One region of the Clostridium ljungdahlii DSM 13528 genome, then DNA from elsewhere that is predicted to be linked to it. Evidence: a T-box and tRNA genes for the amino acid it is inferred to sense, from the RefSeq annotation. Region 1 holds a T-box; the other holds one or more tRNA genes.
What was found. The T-box of region 1 lies ahead of alaS (alanine--tRNA ligase). A T-box ahead of a tRNA ligase gene usually reads a tRNA of that ligase, here a tRNA-Ala.

Region 1 (6,465 bases):
ACTATTTTTTTTCTCTTTGCCCTAGATAAATCTCCCTCTATCATAGCCCTATGAGCTGCTACAGTAGTTAATCTTTCATCCCACATCTTTATGGGTACTTTTATACTTTGCTCTATAACCTTGCAAAAACTCAACACTTTTTCACTCTGAAGACCTAACGTACCATTCATATTTTTAGGAAGCCCAGAAACAATACATTCTACACCGTATTTTTCACATATAGACTTTAATTCCTCAATATCCTTTTCCTGATTCTTTCTTCTCACAGTAGTGATTCCTTGTGCCGTTATCCCAAGTGGGTCACTTAGTGCCACTCCTATAGTTCTGTCACCTATATCCAATCCGAGTATTCTCAAATCTTCACTCTCCTACTTTATATTATTCTCATATTTAAAATAAAAATGTCCATAAGGACATTTTTATTTTATGTCTAAGTATGCTTTTAAGACTTCTTCAAGTATTTCATCTCTCTCAAGCTTCCTAACCAATGACCTTGCTCCATTATAATTTGTTATATACGTTGGATCACCAGAAATCAAATATCCCACCAATTGATTTACTGGATTATAGCCTTTTTTAATTAGCGAATCATAAACCTCAGTCAATATTTCCTTTGTCAATGCTTTTTTACTTTCAGAAATGTCAAACTGAATAGTATTATCGTTGCTCATATATATCACCCCGCTAACATTCTAATAAATATATTATAAAACATATTTCATAAAATGTATACTACTTAACTAATTTTGTAATAATTGTATTACTTTTTCCTATAGCTTCTTGTAACTTATCTGGAAGTCTTCCTCCTGCTTGAGCCATATCAGGTCTTCCTCCACCGCCGCCACCTGTAATGGCTGCAACTTCCTTTATGATTTTTCCACAATGTATTCCACTTTTTACTGCTTCTTTAGTTGCCATAGCTACAAGCTGCACTTTTCCTCCTATGCTGCTTCCAAGCAAAACTACACAATTTTCAGATTTACTCCTGATTTTATCAGCCAATTCCCTAAGAGAATTTCCATCTACATCTTTCAATATACCTGTAAATAGATCTATTCCTCCTATTTTCTCTACTGACTTTAAAATATCGTCTTCTGCACTTCCTGCAACTTTCAATTTTAATTCTTCAATTTCTTTTTCCAATTCTTTCAGTTCACTAGATTGCAAATCCAATTTATGAACAATTTCTTTTTCAGAACATTTCAGTTTGCTTGATATTTCTCTTAGTATATCACTTTTTGAATTAACATATTCAGCAGCCATCTTACCTGTAACTGCTTCTATTCTTCTTATACCAGCTGCTATTCCAGTTTCAGAAGTTATTTTAAACAAGCCTATCTCTCCAGAATTACTTACATGAGTACCTCCACAAAGTTCCTTGCTGAAATTTCCTACGGAAACTACCCTTACTTCATCCTTATATTTGTTGTCGAAAAGTGCTATTGCACCACTTTCTTTGGCTTCCTCTAAGGACATTATAGTTGTTTTTACAGGATAAACTTTCATTATACTTTCATTTACCAAGTTTTCAATATTCCTTAATTTTTCATAGCTTACAGCTTCAAAATGATTAAAATCAAACCTTAGCCTAGATTCATCTACATAAGAACCAGACTGATGTACCTGTTCTCCTAAAACTTGTTTTAAAGCAGAATCTAATAGATGAGTTGCCGTATGATTTTTTCTTATATTACTTCTTCTATCCTCGTCTACACTCAGTTCAATTGTATCCTCCAAATTTATACTTCCTGAAATAACCTTAACAAAATGTAGTACCTTTCCTGCTAGATTTTTCTTACAATCTAAAACTTCTCCTTTGAAATTTTCACTAAATACAGTTCCCTTGTCTCCTACCTGGCCTCCCATTTCAGCATAAAAAGGCGTATTAGCAGTTATAATAACTCCTTCTTCTCCTTCGTTTAAAACAGATACAAATTCTTCATCTTTTACAATTAATTTAACTTTGGAACTGGATTTTAATCTATCATACCCTTCAAATACCGTATTTATTTCAAAAGGAATTTTATTTAATACAGTATTTTCTGCTCCCATATAATTGGTCTCTGCTCTAGCAGATCTTGCTCTTTCCCTCTGATCTTTCATATTCTGATTGAATTCATCTAAATCCACAGTCATTCCTTTTTCTTCTAATATTTCTTGGGTAAGTTCTATAGGAAAACCATAAGTGTCATACAATTTAAATGCTTTTTCACCCTCAAGTACAGTATTTTTATTTGACTTTAAATCAGATATAAAGTCATTTAAAATTTGCATTCCACTATCTATAGTTTCATCAAATCTTTCCTCTTCTAGCTTTATAATCTTTTTTATATACTCTTCTTTTTCCTTCAATTCAGGATAATTTCCGCAAGAATTGTTTATGACAACTTCTGTAAGTTTATACAAAAATCCTTCCTTAATACCAAGGGACTTTCCATGCTTTGCAGCCCTTCTTAAAAGTCTTCTAAGCACATACCCGCGGCCTTCATTAGATGGAAGTATTCCATCACTTATCATAAATGTAACGCTTCTCACATGATCTGTTATTATTCTCATGGACATATCGCTTTTTTCATTTTTACTATATTCTATACCAGCCATATTGCTAACTTCTTTTAATATAGAATTTATAGTATCCACTTCAAATATACTGTTTTTACCCTGCATTATAGTTGCCATTCTCTCAAGACCCATACCCGTATCTATATTTGGATGAGAAAGCTTATTGTAGTTTCCCTCTTCATCTTTATCAAATTGTGTAAATACCAAGTTCCAAAATTCAACTACCCTGTCACTATCACCTGCTTTTACAAATTCATCTACTGTAGTTATCTTTCCTTCGCCTCTATCATAGTGAATCTCCGAACAAGGTCCACAGGGTCCTGCTCCATGTTCCCAAAAATTATCTTCTTTTCCTAGTCTGAATATTCTAGATGGATCTATGTCCGTCTTTTTCACCCATATATCATAAGCTTCATCGTCATCTAAATATATAGTGACATATAATTTATCTTTAGGAATCTTTAAAACATCAGTAGTAAATTCCCAAGCCCAAGGAATTACTTCTTCTTTGAAATAGTCTCCAAATGAAAAATTTCCAAGCATCTCAAAAAAGGTACCATGTCTGGATGTTTTCCCAACATTTTCAATATCCCCTGTTCTTATACATTTCTGACAGGTAGTCACCCTTTTTCTAGGTGGAACCTTCAATCCTGTAAAATAGGGTTTAAGAGGTGCCATTCCTGCATTTATAAGAAGTAAGCTCTTATCATTATTGGGCACTAAAGAAAAACTTGGCATTCTCAAATGCCCCTTCTTTTCAAAAAAACTTAAATACATCTCTCTAATTTGATTTAATCCTAATTTTTCCATATGTATCTCTCCTCTTCACTCATATGTAATCAAATTTTATCATCTTATTATGTAAAAAATAATTTTAATTAAAAAGCTTCCATCCCTGAAAAGGGACGAAAGCTGAATCCGCGGTACCACCCTAATTAAACAGATATATAAAACAAAAAACCTGTATCTCTTAAATTATATGTTATGACTCATAGATAGCTTCAATATATATTATAAGAAGTTTACACCATCCACTCCCTCTCTTTATATAATAAAATATTTACTTTTTCTATTCATTGCCTATATTCCATTATGATACAAATTATAATTTAAATACACTTTTATGTCAATATTGTAGTCTTTTATAGTACCTTATACTAATCAAAAATTAAAAATGGTCCTTAAAACATATAGTAATTCAGATCCTCATATATAACTTTAACTAAAACTCCAAAAGGTACTGCTAATACCATTCCAATAAATCCTGATATCTTTCCTCCAACTATTAATAGAAGAATGACTATAAGAGGATGCATATCTATGCTATCTCCTGTAACCTTAGGTGATAGTATGTTTCCTTCTATCTGCTGCAGAAGATAAAGCCATACCGCTGTCCATAAAGCCGTTTCTGGAGATTTTGTAAGGGCTATAACTATAGCCGGGAGAGCCCCAAATATAGGTCCAAAATAAGGTATTATGTTAAAAAATGCATTTAATATAGATAATATTATAGGAAATTCCACCTTTAAAAATATAAGTATAAAAAAAGTAGCTATTCCCACAAGAGCACTTAGCATAATCTGACTTGCTATATATCGTCCTAATATCTTATCTGCATGACAGCATATTTTTTTAATAGGTTTTCTACTATTTACCGGGAATGCCGAAAGCAAACTTTCATTTATGCATTTATCATCAGCTAAAAAGTAATAAGTTATTATTGGTATAACTACTAAATACAATATATTTTCTCCCATATTCATTAAGAAATCGAATATTTTAACAAATATAGAAGCAATTTCACTGTCAATCCTTCTATTTAAATTATTTACTAATAAGTGTATTGTCCTATTGCCCTGGATTAACTTTAGTTTTGCATAAAATTTGTCTATTAACATCTGAATATTGGCAGCAGTGGCATTTAACTTTAAGCTTTCCTTAAATAAAGATGGTATAAGAAGAGCAAATGTAGAAACAACTAATAAAATTAGTATACCTATTATAATAATAGCACTAACTTTTTTATTTACTCCGGCATTAACCATCTTTATTTCTATAGGTTTTAGGGTATACGCTATTAAAAAAGATATAAAAATCAAATATAACATTTCCCTTAATACAGAACTTTTAGCAACAAGCAAGGCAGCTGCTGCAAATATAACTATTGTAAGTACATATTTGACGACAGAATTTTTAATAATATTCATCATATCATCTTCCACAATTTTAATTATACTTGAGTGTTTCTCTTTCTTAGACATTTTCAAAAAAATAACCATTCAGTATGCTAGCCTATTTTCTTTCAGATGCCTTATCTGAGTTAAATAGTGCATGAGGAGAATTAAAAAATTTTAAATTTTCTTTTTTCCCTCTGTAAAATACGTTATCTTCTCCTAAAGTCAAATCATCTATAAGCAATATTTTTTTTCCTTTTATAAAATTATTTATAAATCCAGTGGAAAGTATAACTGCCTTTATGCAAAAACTTTCTTCATCAAATAATATATCTTCTACCATCCCTATTAAACATCCTTTTTCATCCACTACATTCATTCTCTTTACATCATTAAATTGAAAATACTTATCCTTATTTACATTAGTAACAACTATTACAGATGTTAGACTCACTATATCCTTTATAAATACGTTTAAACTTTTTCTAAATATGTTGTTAGGAGTTATAACAAACCCCTTTACTTGTTTTTTGTTAAAGTCTAAAAATATATCACTTATAAACCCCAGTAAATTTCCTGAAAGATTTACTGCATCCATAAATATAAAATCTCTTATTCTATACAAAGATATCACCTTAATTTAAAAATATATACCTGTAGTTTATCCAAAAAATAAAAATATAACCTCATAAAAAGGTTATATTTTTATTTAGTAAACAAAGTTTAAATTCTATATATTACAGAAAACCTACTTAATATATTATCTAAATTATTATTAATTTCCATGAACATGTTCGTGGATAGTTTCAGAATGATTTTTAGTTGCCCATGGTTCAAGTCCCTGTGACTCTCTATAATCGTTTATTGCCTTATGGATAGCTTCTTCTGCTAAAACAGAACAATGCATCTTCACTGGTGGAAGTCCATCCAGCGCCTCTGCAACTGCCTTGTTAGTAAGCTCCCATGCATCTTCTAATGTTTTTCCTTTTATAAGTTCAGTTGCCATACTGGAAGATGCTATAGCAGAACCGCATCCAAAAGTCTTAAACTTTATATCTTTTATCACATCATCTTCAACCTTTATATATATCTTCATTATATCTCCACATTGTGGATTTCCAACTTCTCCAACACCATTTGCATCCGGAATTTCACCTACATTTCTAGGGTGTCTAAAGTGATCCATAACCTTTTCGCTGTACATCATAATTGTTCTACCTTCTCTCCTTTATTTTGTGTTTTAAGAAAGTCTTCCCAAAGCGGTGACATTGCCCTTCTTCTAGCTACTACCTTCGGAATTACCTGCAGTGCATAATCTACATCCTCTTCAGTAGTACCAGCACCTAAAGTTAATCTAAGGGAACCATGTGCCACTTCGTGAGGTAACCCTAAAGCTAAAAGTACATGTGACGGATCCAATGAAGCCGATGCACAAGCACTTCCTGTAGAAACAAATATACCTGCATCATTTAAATCTAGAAGCAAAGTTTCTCCTTCTATTCCTATAAAACTCAAATTAACATTTCCAGGAAGTCTCTTATCTCCACTAGGTCCATTTACTTTAGCATAAGGTATTTCTTCAACTAATCCTTTTGTAAGTTTATCCCTTAATTTACTAAGTCTTTTACTTTCTGTCTTCATTTCAGAAGTTGCTAATTCTATTGCTTTTCCTATTCCAACTATTCCTGGGACATTTTCAGTGGAAGCTCTCTTTCCTCTTTCCTGTGCA
Region 2 (6,465 bases), 1.5 Mb from region 1:
ATTTTATATTCAGACATATAATCTCTCCTTAATTGAAAAGTTCATCTAATGATTAATAAAATTATTATTCATTGTAGTGAATTAAAATATACACAATATTTAGTTTTAAAAAGCCTCAATAGAATTATATTCTATTGAGGCTGAAATTTATTCTTGCCTAACTTTTATTTTATTTTTGCTTTCTATTATCTTATTTGCTTGAACATCTGGGACTTCTTCATATCTTTCAAATTTCATATTGAAACTTCCTCTAGCTTGAGTCATGGACCTTAAATCTGTAGCATATTTAAACATTTCTGCTTCAGGTACTTCAGCTATTATTATCTGATTCTTGCCGGAAGTTTCCATTCCCAGTACTCTACCTCTTCGTTTATTTATATTCCCAATTATATCTCCCATATACTCTTCAGGGACACATACTTCTACATGTAAAATTGGTTCTAATAATACAGGATCAGCTTCTAAAATTCCTTTCTTATAGGCTAAAGATGCTGCTACCTTAAAAGCCATTTCTGAAGAGTCTACTGGATGATATGATCCATCATGTAATGTAGCTTTTATCCTTATTATAGGGTATCCAGCTAAAACCCCATGACTAATACATTCTCTAAGCCCTTTTTCAACTGCCGGTATATACTGTCTTGGAACTACTCCCCCTACTACTTTATCCACAAATTCTAAATCATCTTCATTATCATTTCTTGGCTCAAACTTGATTTTTACATCTCCATACTGTCCATGTCCTCCTGATTGCTTTTTGTGTTTGCCCTGTACATCTGAGGTTTTCCTTATTGTTTCTCTATAATGTACTTTTGGTTCTCTCAGAATAACATCCGTCCCAAATTTAGACTTTAATTTAGATGATATCACGTCAATATGAACTTCACCCTGTCCAGAAATTATAGTCTCTGCATTTTCTATATCTCTAGATATCTTAAAAGTAGGATCTTCCTCTAACAATTTACTTAATCCATTAAATATTTTATCCTCATCATTTTTAGATTTAGGTAGCATGGCCATCGAAATTACTGGTTCTGGAAATTCAATATCTTTAAATACGACCAAAGACGATGGATCACATAAGGTATCCCCTGTGCTGGCAAATTGTAGTTTAGCAACAGCACCCAAATCTCCAGCTCCTATTTCCGATACAGGTATCTGCTGTTTTCCCTTTAAAAAATATAAGGTTCCTATTTTTTCACTTTTATCTTTTTTTACATTATATACTGTCATATCTGATTTAAGCTTACCAGTCATAACTCTAAATAGAGATAACTTACCTACAAAAGGGTCAGCTATAGTTTTAAAAATAAAAGCTGAAAATGGACTTTTTTCATCTACTTTAACTACAACCTGTGATTTTTGTTCTAAATTAACATCAATTACCTCTGAAGTTTCAGGAGATGGGAAACATTGGATTATATCTTCTAATAAAGTATCTATTCCTATCCCATTTACAGCAGATCCGCACATTACAGGTGCAATTTCACCTCTTGAACAGCCTCTTACTAATCCTTTGTAAATGTCCTCATCACTTAAAGTACCCTCACTAAAATATTTATCTAAAAGTTCCTCATCTGTTTCTGCCACAGCTTCCATAACCATATCTCTACATTTTGTGATTTTATCCAAAATATCTTTTGGTATAGTAGTTTCCTCTGCTATGTTCTTATTATTCATTATTTTAGCTTTTCCTGAAATAACGTTTACAATTCCTTTAAAATTATTTTCCGTTCCTATAGGATATTGAATTGGTACTACAGACATACCAAACTTTTCTTTTAATTCTGCCAATGTTTTATCAAAATTTGAATTTTCTCTATCCAACTTATTTATATAAAAAGCTCTAGGAAGTTTACTTTTATTGACACCACTCCAAGATTTCTCAGCTCCCACTTGAATTCCAGATACACTTGATAAAACAATTATAGCTACATCAATTGCCCTCAGTCCTTCCATAGTCTCTCCTATAAAGTCAAAATATCCTGGCATATCAACTAAATTTATCTTTGTATTTTTCCATTCACAAGAAGCTAAAGATGAAGCTATGGATATTTTTCTCTTTTTTTCTTCAATATCGTAATCACTAACAGTACTTCCATCTTCAATTCTTCCAAACCTATCAATAACTTTTGTGTAATAAAGTATTGCTTCTGTTAATGTAGTTTTACCAGAACCGCTATGCCCAATAAATCCTACATTTCTTAAATTATTTACTGAATATTTTTTCATAAGCAATCCCTCCCCTTACTTTTCGATTAATTATATATTCTATTTGCTAATTAAAATTCCTCCTACAATTAATTAAATTTTCAAAATAATTTTACTTTTATATTATTATCTATGAAAACAAGTACCTAAAATATGCACTTCATAAAAAATAAACCAAAGGTGAGCTACCTTTGGTTTATTTTTACTAATCTATTTTAATTAAATAAATTCAAAAAATAAAAATGGCTCCGTGGAGAGGGCTCGAACCTCCAACCCTTCGGTTAACAGCCGAATGCTCAACCATTGAGCTACCACGGAACAATCTATGCAGTGTATTTCTTTAAAAAACGAGTAACAAAATGTTACTCGTTTTGGTGGAGATAAAGAGATTCGAACTCTTGACCCTCTGCGTGCAAGGCAGATGCTCTCCCAGCTGAGCTATACCCCCGCATGGTGGACCTTCAGGGACTCGAACCCCGGACCCACCGGTTATGAGCCGGTTGCTCTAACCAACTGAGCTAAAGATCCTTATTACCTGGCAGCGACCTATTCTCCCACAGAGCCTCCCCTGCAGTACCATCGGCACCCTGAAGCTTAACCTTCCTGTTCGGTATGGAAAGGGGTGTTACCTTCACGTCATTACCACCAGATATTTTCTTATCACAGTTTTATATTATACAGTGCTTTTAAACAACTGTCAATACTAAACATGAATTTAACTATAAAAATTTTATAGTTAAAGAAGAACTTTGTCCTCTCAAAATTGCACAGTAAACTTTTTTTCTTTCGTTTTTATTTGGTCAAGCCCTCGACCTATTAGTATCAGTCAGCTTAACAAGTTGCCCTGCTTACACCTCTGACCTATCTCCTCGTGTTCTTCGAGGGGTCTTACTAGCTTACGCTATGGGAAATCTTATCTTGAGGTGGGCTTCACACTTAGATGCTTTCAGCGTTTATCCCTTCCCAACTTGGCTACCCAGCTATGCTCCTGGCGGAACAACTGGTTCACCAGCGGTCGGTCCATCCCGGTCCTCTCGTACTAAGGACAGCTCCTCTCAAATTTCCTGCGCCCGCGACGGATAGGGACCGAACTGTCTCACGACGTTCTGAACCCAGCTCGCGTGCCGCTTTAATGGGCGAACAGCCCAACCCTTGGGACCTACTTCAGCCCCAGGATGCGACGAGCCGACATCGAGGTGCCAAACCTCCCCGTCGATGTGAACTCTTGGGGGAGATCAGCCTGTTATCCCCGAGGTAGCTTTTATCCGTTGAGCGATGGCCCTCCCACGAGGTACCACCGGATCACTAAGCCCGACTTTCGTCCCTGCTCCACCTGTTTGTGTCGCAGTCAAGCTCCCTTCTGCCTTTGCACTCTTCGAAGAATTTCTAACCCTTCTGAGGGAACCTTTGTACGCCTCCGTTACTTTTTAGGAGGCGACCGCCCCAGTCAAACTGCCCGCCTAACATTGTCCCGTCTCCAGTTTCATGGAGCCCGGTTAGAATTCCAGTACTATCAGGGTGGTATCCCAACATCGACTCGGTAATGGCTGGCGCCACTACTTCCTAGTCTCCCACCTATCCTGTACAGACAATACCGAAATTCAGTGCTAAACTGCAGTAAAGCTCTACGGGGTCTTTCCGTCCAATCGCGGGTAGCAAGCATCTTCACTTGCACTTCAATTTCGCCGGATTTGTTGTCGAGACAGTGCTCAAATCATTACGCCATTCGTGCGGGTCGGAACTTACCCGACAAGGAATTTCGCTACCTTAGGACCGTTATAGTTACGGCCGCCGTTTACTGGGGCTTAAGTTCTGACCTTCGCTTGCGCTAAGTCTTCCCCTTAACCTTCCAGCACCGGGCAGGCGTCAGCTCCTATACTTCAGCTTTCGCTTTAGCAGAAACCTGTGTTTTTGATAAACAGTTGCTTGAGCCTTTTCTCTGCGGCCACTTGCGTGGCTCCCCTTCTCCCTAAGTTACGGGGTTAATTTGCCTAGTTCCTTAACAACAATTCTTCCGATGGTCTTAGGATTCTCTCCTCACCTACCTGTGTCGGTTTGCGGTACGGGCACATAAAAACTCCATAGAGACTTTTCTCGGCAGCGTGAAATCAGGTACTTCCCCTTGCGGGTTCCCCATAACACCTCATCATTGATATACCGGATTTTCCTGGTATACCTGACTCGATGCTTAGACATACATCCATTTGTATGCACACCTTATCCTCCTGCGTCATCCCTTTTGTCAAACGCTTTTATGCGGTATCGGAATTTCAACCGATTGTCCATCACCTACGCCTTTCGGCCTCGGCTTAGGTCCCGACTTACCCTGGGCGGACGAACCTTCCCCAGGAAACCTTAGGTTTTCGACCAATAAGATTCTCACTTATTTCTCGCTACTTATGCCAGCATTCTCTCTCCTGTACAATCCACCGTTCCTTCCGGTACGACTTCTACTCATACAGGATGCTCCTCTACCACTCTTTCGAGTCCACAGCTTCGGTGGTAAGTTTTAGCCCCGGACATTTTCGGCGCATGATCTCTTGACTAGTGAGCTATTACGCACTCTTTAAATGAGTGGCTGCTTCTGAGCCAACATCCTAGTTGTCTTAGAAATCACACATCCTTTCCCACTTAACTTACACTTTGGGACCTTAGCTGGTGGTCTGGGCTGTTTCCCTTTTGACCACGGATCTTATCATTCGCAGTCTGACTGCCGGAATTCAAGTATATGGCATTCGGAGTTTGATAAGGTTCAGTAACTGTTGTCAGCCCCTACCCCATTCAGTGCTCTACCTCCATTACTCATTTCCGACGCTAGCCCTAAAGCTATTTCGAGGAGAACCAGCTATCTCCGAGTTCGATTGGAATTTCTCCGCTATCCACAGCTCATCCCATGGTTTTTCAACACCAACGTGGTTCGGTCCTCCACGGAATTTTACTTCCGCTTCAACCTGGCCATGGATAGGTCACTCGGTTTCGGGTCTACAACATACAACTTTTCGCCCTTTTCAGACTCGGTTTCCCTCCGGCTCCGTACCTTAAGTACTTAACCTTGCTGCATATCGTAACTCGCTGGCTCGTTCTACAAAAAGCACGCCGTCGTACTTTACGTACTTCGACTGTTTGTGGACACACGGTTTCAGGTTCTATTTCACTCCCCTCCCGGGGTTCTTTTCACCTTTCCCTCACGGTACTCCTTCTCTATCGGTCACCAGGTAGTATTTAGCCTTGGGAGGTGGTCCTCCCTGTTTCCCACAAGGTTTCTCGTGTCTCGTGGTACTCTGGATTAGATCTGACTGCTCTTTGTTTTCATTTACAGGGCTTTTACCTTCTCCGGCGGAGCCTTCCAGCTCTCTTCAATTAACACTTCACAGTTTTTATGACCTATCCGCAACCCCAGGAACAAGTTCCTGGTTTGGGCTCTTTCCCTTTCGCTCGCCGCTACTTAGGAAATCGATGTTTCTTTCTCTTCCTCCGGGTACTTAGATGTTTCAGTTCCCCGGGTTTGCCTCTACAAACCTATGTATTCAGTTTGCAGTACCTAGCGTTGTCTAGGTGGGTTTCCCCATTCGGATATCTCTGGTTCTCTGGCTATTTGCGCCTACCCAGAGCTTTTCGCAGCTTATCGCGTCCTTCTTAGGCTCCTGGTGCCAAGGCATCCTCCATGCGCCCTTTGTAGCTTGACCTTTATTGTCGAAAATTGCTATTAGCAATTTTCTTTGTATCATCTTAAATCTTTAAAATGATATTAAAGTTTATTCTACAAAGGTTATATTATAACCTTAGCTTTACTTTATTTCTTATTTACTGTGCAATTTTCAAAGGACAATTTTTCAATTTACATTCCTAATTGCTTGTAAACTGAAAGAAGAATCTATCTGATCCTTCAAAATTAAACAGAGTAGACTTTCTAACTTACTTAAACCATCAATTTATAAGATAGATTATACTCTATCTTTCGACTCCCTAGAAAGGAGGTGATCCAGCCGCAGGTTCTCCTACGGCTACCTTGTTACGACTTCACCCCAATTACTAACCCCACCTTCGGCCGCGTCCTCCTAAGTTAGACTACGGACTTCGGGTGTTGCCAGCTCTCATGGTGTGACGGGCGGTGTGTACAAGGCCCGGGAACGTATTCACCGCGACATTCTGATTCGCGATTACTAGCAACTCCAACTTCATGTAGGCGAGTTTCAGCCTGCAATCCGAACTGGGGGCAGTTTTTGAGGTTTGCTCCACCTTGCGGTCTTGCTT

Region 2: it encodes a tRNA-Ala, which carries the amino acid that the T-box ahead of alaS (alanine--tRNA ligase) is inferred to sense. The anticodon was not compared.

Annotation. Positions count from the first base shown of each region.
Region 1 covers NC_014328.1:1,310,599-1,317,063, reverse strand. Annotated here, with positions in the region: gene ruvX (Holliday junction resolvase RuvX) at 1-356, opposite strand, end outside; gene CLJU_RS05965 (IreB family regulatory phosphoprotein) at 420-671, opposite strand; gene alaS (alanine--tRNA ligase) at 733-3,372, opposite strand; T-box leader at 3,461-3,648, opposite strand; gene CLJU_RS05955 (AI-2E family transporter) at 3,744-4,772, opposite strand; gene CLJU_RS05950 (PRC-barrel domain-containing protein) at 4,855-5,370, opposite strand; gene nifU (Fe-S cluster assembly scaffold protein NifU) at 5,512-5,940, opposite strand; gene nifS (cysteine desulfurase NifS) at 5,940-6,465, opposite strand, start outside.
Region 2 covers NC_014328.1:4,478,495-4,484,959, forward strand. Annotated here, with positions in the region: gene CLJU_RS20380 (hypothetical protein) at 1-17, opposite strand, end outside; gene fusA (elongation factor G) at 148-2,232, opposite strand; tRNA gene CLJU_RS20390 (tRNA-Asn) at 2,455-2,529, opposite strand; tRNA gene CLJU_RS20395 (tRNA-Ala) at 2,584-2,659, opposite strand; tRNA gene CLJU_RS20400 (tRNA-Ile) at 2,663-2,739, opposite strand; rRNA gene rrf (5S ribosomal RNA) at 2,745-2,861, opposite strand; rRNA gene CLJU_RS20410 (23S ribosomal RNA) at 3,008-5,897, opposite strand; rRNA gene CLJU_RS20415 (16S ribosomal RNA) at 6,182-6,465, opposite strand, start outside.